Regions from separate parts of the Methylobacillus pratensis genome, predicted to be linked through region 2. Evidence: predicted binding sites of a transcription regulator. Region 2 holds the regulator's gene; each other region holds the start of a gene.

Evidence for each region. The regulator sigma-54, encoded in region 2, starts transcription at its own class of promoters, with help from an activator protein. The targets are predictions, from matches to a motif close to TGGCACNNTTCCTGCT.
Region 1: the regulator sigma-54 is predicted to act here: its motif matches at 1,570-1,585, upstream of flgB (flagellar basal body rod protein FlgB).
Region 3: the regulator sigma-54 is predicted to act here: its motif matches at 1,536-1,551, upstream of ACW4YW_RS03160 (glycogen/starch/alpha-glucan phosphorylase).

What each region holds. Positions count from the first base shown of each region.
Region 1 covers NZ_JBSUSR010000004.1:123,738-127,010, forward strand. Annotated here, with positions in the region: gene ACW4YW_RS10075 (flagella synthesis protein FlgN) at 1-346, opposite strand, end outside; gene flgM (flagellar biosynthesis anti-sigma factor FlgM) at 376-678, opposite strand; gene flgA (flagellar basal body P-ring formation chaperone FlgA) at 839-1,546, opposite strand; gene flgB (flagellar basal body rod protein FlgB) at 1,779-2,174, shown strand; gene flgC (flagellar basal body rod protein FlgC) at 2,207-2,614, shown strand; gene ACW4YW_RS10100 (flagellar hook assembly protein FlgD) at 2,646-3,273, shown strand, end outside.
Region 2 covers NZ_JBSUSR010000003.1:110,916-114,188, forward strand. Annotated here, with positions in the region: gene lptA (lipopolysaccharide transport periplasmic protein LptA) at 1-328, shown strand, start outside; gene lptB (LPS export ABC transporter ATP-binding protein) at 417-1,139, shown strand; gene ACW4YW_RS07920 (RNA polymerase factor sigma-54) at 1,159-2,625, shown strand; gene hpf (ribosome hibernation-promoting factor, HPF/YfiA family) at 2,656-2,982, shown strand; gene hprK (HPr(Ser) kinase/phosphatase) at 3,092-3,273, shown strand, end outside.
Region 3 covers NZ_JBSUSR010000001.1:700,636-703,908, forward strand. Annotated here, with positions in the region: gene ACW4YW_RS03160 (glycogen/starch/alpha-glucan phosphorylase) at 1-1,423, opposite strand, end outside; gene ACW4YW_RS03165 (ExbD/TolR family protein) at 1,758-2,183, opposite strand; gene ACW4YW_RS03170 (MotA/TolQ/ExbB proton channel family protein) at 2,180-2,929, opposite strand; gene ACW4YW_RS03175 (energy transducer TonB) at 2,980-3,273, opposite strand, start outside.

The sequences.
Region 1 (3,273 bases), on a different contig from region 2:
GGTTGCGATGGAACTGTTTGTTGATCAGGACGCCATTCACGCGGTTGAGCTCTTTGGCCTGGTCTATCAGGCCCTGGAACCTGCCCCAGGATTCCTGGATGGCTGCATCCTGGACTGCGATCCAGGCGGCAAGGCCGCGCTCGTCCGTACCGAAACCCAAGGCAGCCACCGCTTGGTAACGGGCCTGGGTAGTGGCGTTGATGTCCTGCAAGACGCGGGACTTTTCATTGAGCAAGCCTTCCATGGCATCCACATCCACCTTGACCAGGCAAGCCTGCTCGCGCTTCAAAAGCTCCAGCAGGTTATCGGTCAATGCAATTTCATGCTCGAAGCTGGCTGTGGACATGTCAGGATACCCTTTCTTCCTGCGCAGCCTTAACGTTGGGCTGTCAACAGGTCTTTTACTGTGTTGATAAGGCCATCTGCGACCTTTTCAGAGTCAACCCTGAACTGGCCGCTGGAAATGGCAGATTTGATCGCGCTGACTTTGTCCGCGTCATATACTTGCTCATTGGCTCCGGCGGCTTCTATGGATTGCAATTGCGCAGCCAAGGGGGACAAGGTGACACTTTCGCCAGCAACAGGCGTCTTGGTCTCGCTGGTGCGAGGAGCATGCCTGTTCTCAGTCTTGTCATTGCTAAGCGCAACCGCTTTCTGAAGTGCGTCATCAATTTTCATGGCAATTCCTTAAGCTAGTTTCATCTACGGCAAAACCGCATACCGATATATTGCTCTTATCGGCGGCATTTTTGTTAACTTTAGTAAAAAAGTTTAAAGCCTTTTGCCAAAGTCACAAAGCCCGTATCGAAAACGCCTTGAGTATGCTATGCAAACTGCGCTAGAAAATGACCTCAATCAAGCCGCCCTGGCGCGCCAGTCCGCTGACTACCTGGCCGTTGCCCACCTTCACCTTCACACGCTGGCCTTCGCCCGCGTTGCTCAGCGCCGTGCCTTCCGCCGACACCCTGAAGCCTTCGCCTATGGTGTTGAGCACTACTTTCTGCCCCTGCTGCACGACCGGCAATATGCGCAGCATCTCCTGCCGCAGCACCGTGCCTGCGCTCAGCGGCACGTATACCGCCCGCCCGACTGCCTGGCTCGCATCCGTGAACACGCCGGGCGGCAGCTTGGCGAGATCCCCCTGGCTCTTGGCCAGGTCCTGCTCGGTAATAATATGCCCTTGCGCGAGCGGGCCTGCGGCAATCAGGTATTCCGCCATGACCTGCACATTGGCCTGTACATAGATGGTCCAGACTTGCGGCGCATTGCAGCGCACGCCCACGCTGGTCCGTCCCCAGATCTTGCTGCCGGGGGGCAATGACATCTGCAGGTTGTCGCAACTTGCCAGCTTGAGGCGCGAGTCCACGGCGACTGCCGATACCGACACCTTGCCGGGCAAACCCGCGCTCTGGCTCAACAAGAACTGCTCCACCTGGACCCGCAGCTGCGTCAAATCCTGGTGATTGGCCGCTGCATGCACCGGCATCCCGCACAGGCAAGCAATCAGCAAGGCAGCGATACGCCCAGTGATATATACTCGCTTCATTGCACCCCTCCTCGGCTCCGGGTTGGCACTATTCATTCAGGATAGTGGTTGGAATTCAGATCAAGGTGCATTTTACTGAGGCATGCAAGTACATAAGCAGGAAACAAGAGGGGAATTTCCCCGTTGTTCATGCAATGGAATTTGCACGACAGGTTCTAGACTCGCAATCATCTGAAATAACGGCAGTCGCACGCATTTCTTGACCGCCGCCGTTAGCAAGGGAGGTTGTACGATGAACAAGCTGGATGCCGCACTCAATTTCCATGAAACCGCGCTACGCGTGCGCGGGCAACGCCAGGAACTGCTGGCGGCCAATATCGCCAATGCCGACACCCCGGGCTACAAGGCGCGCGACATCAATTTTGCTGACACTTTCAAGCAGGCCCTTGCCGGCGCCTCCGGCGGACTGAAAGCCGACACCACCAATCCCGGCCATATTCCCGCCACCGCCAGCCATCAGAACGGCGTGCTGTACCGCTCCATTATCCAGGGCAGCGTCGACGGCAATACGGTCGACATGGACGTGGAACGCAACCAGTTCGCCGACAACGCATTACGCTACGAAGCCAGCGCCACCATGATCAGCGGACAGATCAAGAAGCTGCTGTCCGCGATACAAGGCCAGTAATGGCGGCTGCCTAAATCTTGAAGGAGACGTGAATGTCACTTTTTAATGTATTCAATATTTCCGGGTCGGCCATGAGTGCGCAGGGCCAGCGCCTGAACGTCGTGGCAAGCAACCTGGCCAACGCCGATAGCGTGACCAGCTCCAACGGCCAGCCCTACCGCGCCAAGCATATTGTGTTTTCCGCCGTGCCGGTGAACCCCAACGGCGATGCGCAAGGCGTCAAGGTGCAGCAGGTCGTGGAAGACCAGGCGCCGCCGCAGCTCAAGTACGATCCCAAGCACCCCCTGGCTGACGCCAACGGCTATGTCGCCATGCCCAACGTCAACGTCACCGAAGAGATGGTCAACATGATCTCGGCATCCAGGTCGTACCAGAACAATGTTGAAACCATGAACGCGGCCAAATCCATGCTGCTCAAGACCCTGACCATCGGCCAATAAACCTCAAGAACCCTGAAAGCGAGTAACGATCATGGCAAGCACCTCAGGTATTTCCGACTCACTGCTCACCAGCATGAACGGCACTAGCTCCACCAGCAGTGCCAGCAGCATTTCCGAAACCCAGGACCGGTTCATGAAGCTGCTGATCGCGCAGATGAAGAACCAGGACCCGCTCAACCCGATGGACAACGCCGAGGTGACGAGCCAGATGGCGCAACTGTCCACCGTAACCGGGATCGAGAAGATGAACGCCACGCTGTCCACCTTCATCAGCAGCATGCAGGCGACACAGGCCCTGCAGGCTTCCAGCCTGATCGGCAACACTGTACTGGTGGAAGGCAACAGCACCTATCTCGCCCCTACCGAAACCGAGGGCGAGTCCGCTGCCTATTTCGGCGTCGAGCTGCCCGTCGGTGCGGACAAGCTCACCGTCAATATCAAGGACAGCTCGGGCGCGGTGGTGAAAACCATCACCGTGACCAACCAGCAAGCCGGCATCACGCCCCTGGGCTGGAATGGCTATGGCGACGACGGCTCGAAACTGACAGACGGCCGCTATACCATCGAAGCGACCGCCACCACGGGCAACAGCACCGTTGCGTCGACCACATTAAGTTACGAACAGGTGATGAGCGTGTCCACCGGCAGCGACGGCGTCA
Region 2 (3,273 bases):
CGAGGACAAGGAAGGCTTCCAGCACAGCACGTCCTATGGCAATCCCACCACCTTCAAGCAGAAGCGCGATGGCAAGAACGAATACATGGAAGGCAGCGCCCAGCGGATAGAGTATGATGGACGCATGGACAAGGTGCAGCTGTTTACCAAGGCATGGGTCAAACGCGGCGAGGATATCGTGCATGGCGACTACATCATGTATGACGCCAATGCCGAGTATGCGGAAGTCATCAGCGGCGGCTCGCAAGCGGCGACACCTGCAACACCCACTGGCCGAGTGCGGGCCATTATCCAGCCCAAGAAGAAACCCGCGGCAGAAACTCCCTGAGCTTGACGGCTATTTGGAGGGCCTTTGTCTGTATGCGGGCCGAAGGCAACCGCGCTTTATAGAGACGGCATCGATAGATATTGCATAAATGAGTGAATTAATCGTAGAAAGCTTACGCAAGAAATACAAGTCGCGCACCGTGGTGCAGGATATTTCCCTGCAGCTCAACAGCGGCGAGGTGGTCGGGTTGCTCGGGCCGAACGGCGCGGGCAAGACTACCAGTTTCTACATGATGGTGGGCCTGGTGCCCCTAGATGGCGGACGCATATTGCTGGATGGCAAGGATCTGAGCCGGATGCCCATACACCAGCGCGCGCGCATGGGCCTGGCCTACCTGCCGCAGGAGCCGTCGATCTTCCGCAAGATGACCGTGACGGAAAACATCCAGGCCATCCTCGAATTGCAGAACATGACGGCCGAGCAGCAGAAGGAACAGCTTGAATCCCTGCTGCAGGAGCTCCATATCACCCATATACGCAACAGCATGGCGGTGAGCCTGTCCGGTGGCGAGCGACGCCGGGTGGAAATCGCCCGATGTTTGGCGACCAATCCCAGTTTCATCCTACTGGATGAGCCGTTTGCCGGGATCGACCCGATTGCCGTGCTGGACATTCAGAAGATCGTGCGTTTTCTGACCGAGCGCAATATCGGGGTACTGATCACGGATCATAATGTCCGTGAAACATTGGGCATATGCGATCGCGCCTACATCGTGAATGAAGGCCGCGTATTCGCATCGGGGAAGCCCAGCGAGATCATACATAACGAAAGTGTAAGAGAAGTTTACTTGGGCAAGGATTTCCGCCTGTAGTCAACGCAGAATTAGAGAGATGAAACAAAGTCTACAGCTAAAATTTTCCCAGAACCTGGCATTGACGCCGCAGTTGCAACAGTCGATCAAGCTGTTGCAGCTGTCTTCGCAGGAACTCAACCAGGAGCTGGAGTCGCTGTTGCAGGCCAACCCCTTGCTGGAGCGCATAGACGGCCCGGACGGTGCTGCCGAGATGTCCGAAAGCTACAGTCCCGCTCCGGATGCCGCGGTCGCCGCTCCTGCCAGCGAGGCGCCTGCGCCAGCCAGCGAGGAGTTGCCGCGCGTTGACGAATTCGGCGGCGGGGACGATTACTTCGAATCTTTCCAGGGCAGCAACCGCTGGGAAGAGGGCGGCGCCAACAATGACGACGACAACGACTTCAGTTTCCAGGAAGCGGTCAACCTCACCTTGCGCGAGCACCTGCTGAGCCAGATCAAGCTGCTACCGCTGTCAGAACGCGACCAGACCCTGGCGATGGTGCTGGTGGACGCCATCAATGACGACGGCTATCTCGAGCAGTCGCTGGAAGAGCTGGCCGAGCTTCTGCCGGAAGAGCTCGAAATCGACCTGCTCGAGTTGGAAACCGCGCTCAAGCATATCCAGAACCTCGATCCGCCCGGCATCGGCGCCCGTAACCTGGCCGAGTGCCTGGCATTGCAGTTGCGCGCCCTGCCGGCAGATACGCCCTCCGTGGACCTGGCGATCAAGGTTGCCGAGCAACATCTGCCTTTGCTGGCGAGCCGCGATTACACGCGCCTGCGCAAACTGCTGCATTGCGACGACGATGTCCTGAAAACGGTGCAGCAGCTGGTGACCCAACTCAACCCACGCCCAGGCGGCGAGTTCAGCCATATCACCTCGGACCACTACATCCAGCACGAAATCGTGGTGAAAAAGGTGAAGGGCATCTGGATCGCCAGCCTCAATGACGAAGTGGTGCCCAAGCTGCGCATCAATCAGCTTTATGCCGGCATCCTGAAACGTAATCGCGATAGCTCCAGTCAATACCTTATGAGCCAGATGCAGGAAGCGAAATGGATGATCAAGAACATCCAGCAGCGTTTCTCCACCATCCTGCGCGTGTCGCAGGCGATTGTGGATAGGCAGCGCAACTTCTTCGAACACGGCGAGGTAGCCATGCGCCCGCTGGTGCTGCGCGAGATTGCAGACGAGTTGGGCCTGCATGAATCCACCGTGTCGCGCGTGACGACGAGGAAGTACATGCTCACACCGCGCGGCGTGTACGAGTTGAAGTATTTCTTCGGCAGCCATGTGGCGACGGAGTCGGGAGGGGCGTGCTCCGCCACGGCGATCCGCGCGTTGATCAAGCAGATGGTGAGCGAGGAAAACCCGAAGAAGCCGCTGTCTGACAACCAGATTACCGACATCCTTGGCAAACAAGGCATAGTTGTTGCAAGAAGAACCATAGCGAAATACCGCGAGTCTCTACAGATACCCGCGGCCAACCAGCGCAAGTCGCTTTGATTTGCGCGTTTTTCAAGTAAGGAGAGCGTTATGAATTTGCACCTGACCGGACATCACCTCGACGTTACCCCAGCCCTGCGCGAATATGTGCAGTCCAAGCTGGCACGACTCAGCAATCACTTTGACCATGTGATTGACCTCAAGGTCACGCTGAGCGTGGAGAAACTGGTGCAAAAGGCGGAAGCCACCCTGCATGTGCCGGGCAACGACCTGCACGCGGAATGCGGGGCGGAAAGCATGTACAGCGCGATTGACTCGCTGGCTGACAAGCTCGACCGCCAGGTAGTGAAACATAAGGAAAAAGTCAGCAACCACAACCAGGCATCCGGAGGTTTGAAGCACCAGGTGGTCGAGTAATCTTTTAGCGAAATGCTGCAAAAGAGTGCCAAGTCCGGTTTTCATGCATGGATTTGGCGCTCTTGCAGCAAATCCTTCCGCTTATTCATTCCCAAGGTATTAAGCACACATGGCTGAAATCAGTGTTACCCAGCTTTACAAGGATACGCGCCGCAAGCTCAAGCTGAAATGGGTAGCAGGGTTAGCCGGCGGCGATAACCCCCTGACCAGTGAAACCGTGACCAAGCCATCCCTGGCGCTGGTTGGTCACCTGAATTTTGTGCATCCCAACCGCGTGCAGGTGCTGGGTTG
Region 3 (3,273 bases), on a different contig from region 2:
CGTTGATGAAGCGCCCCGGGAAGATACGGTTGAAATCGGCGAACAAGGTGGAGCGCAACAACTCGCTGTGCAATGCAGCCACCCCGTTCACGGTATGGCTGCCGATCACGGCCAGGTGCGCCATGCGCACGCGGCGCCCTTGCTCTTCATCAATAATGGAAACGCGCGTCAGCAGATCGGTCTCGCCTGGGAACTTGTGGTTCACCATCTGCAGGAACTCATGGTTGATGCGATAGATGATGCCGAGGTGCCGAGGCAGCAGCCTGCCGAACATCTCCACCGGCCAGGTCTCTAGCGCTTCCGGCATCAGGGTGTGGTTGGTGTAGGCAAACACCTTTTCGCTGATTTTCCAGGCCTTGTTCCAGTTGAGGTGGTGCACGTCCACCAATTGGTACATCAGCTCGGCCACCGCAATGGCGGGATGGGTGTCATTGAGCTGGATCGCCACCTTGTCCGGCAGCACGCTCCAATCGTCATGCTTGGCCAGGAAGCGGCGCAGGATGTCCTGAATCGAAGCGGAGACGAAGAAATACTGCTGCTTCAGGCGCAGCTCCTTGCCCAGCACGGAAGTGTCATTGGGGTACAGCACCTTGGAAATGTTCTCGTAGGCATTGCGCTCCTCGACGGCTTTCTCGTAATTGCCCTCATTGAAGTGCGCGAGGTCGAATTCACGCGCCGCCTTGGCGGACCACAAGCGCAGGGTATTCACGGTTTCCGTATCGTAGCCGGGCACCGGCATGTCGTAGGCAATGGCCAGCACGCTTTCCGCATCCACCCAATGGTATTCCGTACCCTTGGCAGCCGGGAATTCCACCACCTTGCCATAGAACCTCACCGGATACTGGCTTTCCGGCCGCTGGAACTCCCAGAGGTTGCCGTAGCGCAGCCAGTTGTCCGGGTTCTCCACCTGCTGCCCCTGGCTGATCGATTGGCGGAACATGCCATATTCGTAGCGGATGCCATAACCCGTACCCGGGATATCCATGCTCGCCATGGAGTCGAGGAAGCACGCGGCCAGGCGCCCCAGGCCGCCATTGCCCAGCGCAGCATCGTTTTCCAGCTCGACCACATCCTCCAGCTTGTGCCCTAATGTCTTCAAGCCCTCCTGCACCTCGCCCTCGATGCCCAGATTCAGTGCAGCATTCTGCATCATGCGCCCAAGCAGGAACTCCAGCGAGAAGTAATACACCCGTTTCGGGTCCTGGGCGTTGTACGCTTCAGCGGTCTTGACCCAGCGCTCGACCACATGGTCGCGGATGGTGTATCCGGTCGCCACATACCAGTCGCGCGGCGTCGAAGCTTCGCTGGTCTTGAATGCAGAAAAGATCAAATGGTTCTGCAGTGCCTGGGCAATCGGGGTTTTCTCGGTGGTAATCACAGGCGTGGAGGCTTTGGGCTTTTTGGGTTCTTTTTCAGCGGTCATTGGCGTCTTTCCGTGTGAGTTTACAAAATGCCACCCGTTGGCTTGAGTGCAGGAACCCATATTGAATGGTCAACATGAAATTCTTGCGAACTTGATGCGCTAATTTTCAACCAGCAAAAATCAGGCCACTCTAGGAGCAGTATTGCGCGCAGGACAATCCATCACGCCCACAACAGGTGAACTCTTTTACAAGACTACAATAGTGGCAAAAAGTTGAACAGCGATTGCGAAAACATCTTCCCTTCTTCCCTACTGGCTCAGGAAAGCGATATGGCCGAAGCAAAACAAAAAAGCCGGGAATGCCCGGCTTTTTAGTGTTTCAGTCCTGCAGGTTTTATTTCGGCGTGGGATCGCTCACGAATCCCAGCTTCTGCACGCCCGCATTCTGTGCATAGGCCATGACCTCGGCCAGCACTTGGTAGCGTGTCTCCTTGTCAGCGCGGATATGCAGTTCCGGCTGCGGGTCCTTGTTGGCAACCTCGTGCAGCTTCACGTTCAGCTCTTCGAGCGTAAGGGTCTGGTCGTTCCAGTACATAGTGCCTGCGCTATCGATGGCGACATCGATGATATCCGGCTTCTCCGGGGACGGCTGGCTCGTCGCTTGCGGCAGATCGATCTTCACCGCATGCGTCAGCAAGGGGGCGGTGATGATGAAGATCACTAGCAACACCAACATCACGTCCACAAGCGGCGTGGTGTTGATCTCGGACATGGGACGGCTGTTGCCCTCCCCGCCGCCGATTCCGCCGCCTGCCATCATGCCGTCACCTCTTTCAGCTTGGCACCGCTACGGACAGCGGCGGCGCCTGGGGTGGTCTTGCTGCTAGGGTTCAATGGAGCGCCGGTGGTCAGCAGGATGTGCAGGTCATTGGCAAACCCCTCCACTTCGCCCAGGATCAGGCGGTTGCGGCGTACCAGCGCGTTGTATGCCAGCACCGCAGGAATCGCCACAGCCAGGCCGAGCGCGGTCATGATCAAGGCTTCGCCAACCGGGCCGGCCACCTTGTCCAGCGTCGCCTGACCGCTTTGGCTGATGCTCGCCAAGGCGTGGTAAATACCCCATACCGTACCGAACAAGCCGACGAAAGGTGCCACGCTGCCTACCGACGCCAGCATGGTCAGGCCGTAATCCAAGCGCTCGCTTTCAGTGGAAATCTGACGGCGCATGGCGCGGGCAATGAACTCGTCCTTGTTGCAAGCCTCTTCGACATTGCTGGCGACATGGGCCTGGTGATGCTCGGCGGCGTCCACTGCCTGGTTTGCCACGCGGGAAACGATGGTTTCGCCGCTCTTGTGGCGCAATGCCGACTCGATCGAGGATGCCTGCCAGAAATTATTGTTGTACTCGCGGTTAGCGCTACGGATGGTCAAAGCCTGGTAGAACTTGATGACCATGAGATACCAGCTTGCTACCGACATGAAGACAAGCACGACTGCAACCAGAATGGAAACCGGACCGCCGTCCAGAATGAAATCCAAGCTGCTAAATTCGTATGCATTTTCCATATTGCATTAATCCTATAATTTTAAAGTATGACTAACCTGGTTGAACTTGCTTAATCCGAGATGGAGAACCGTACTGGGGCAATCACGGAAACCTTCATCGGCTTGTTGTTACGCTTGTACGGGTTGAACCTGGACTTCTTGGTTGCCTCCAGCGCTGCCTTGTCCAATCGCTCCGAGCCACTGCTGGTCTCGATCTGGATCGACTCAGGCACACCTGCTTCGGAAATCAGGATGCGCAACATCACGACGCCTTGCTCCCCCAGCCTTCTCGACATGGCGGGATAAACAGGAATTTCCTGGTGCGAGTATGAAACTCCGCTGATCGCCACTTCAGGAATAGGCTG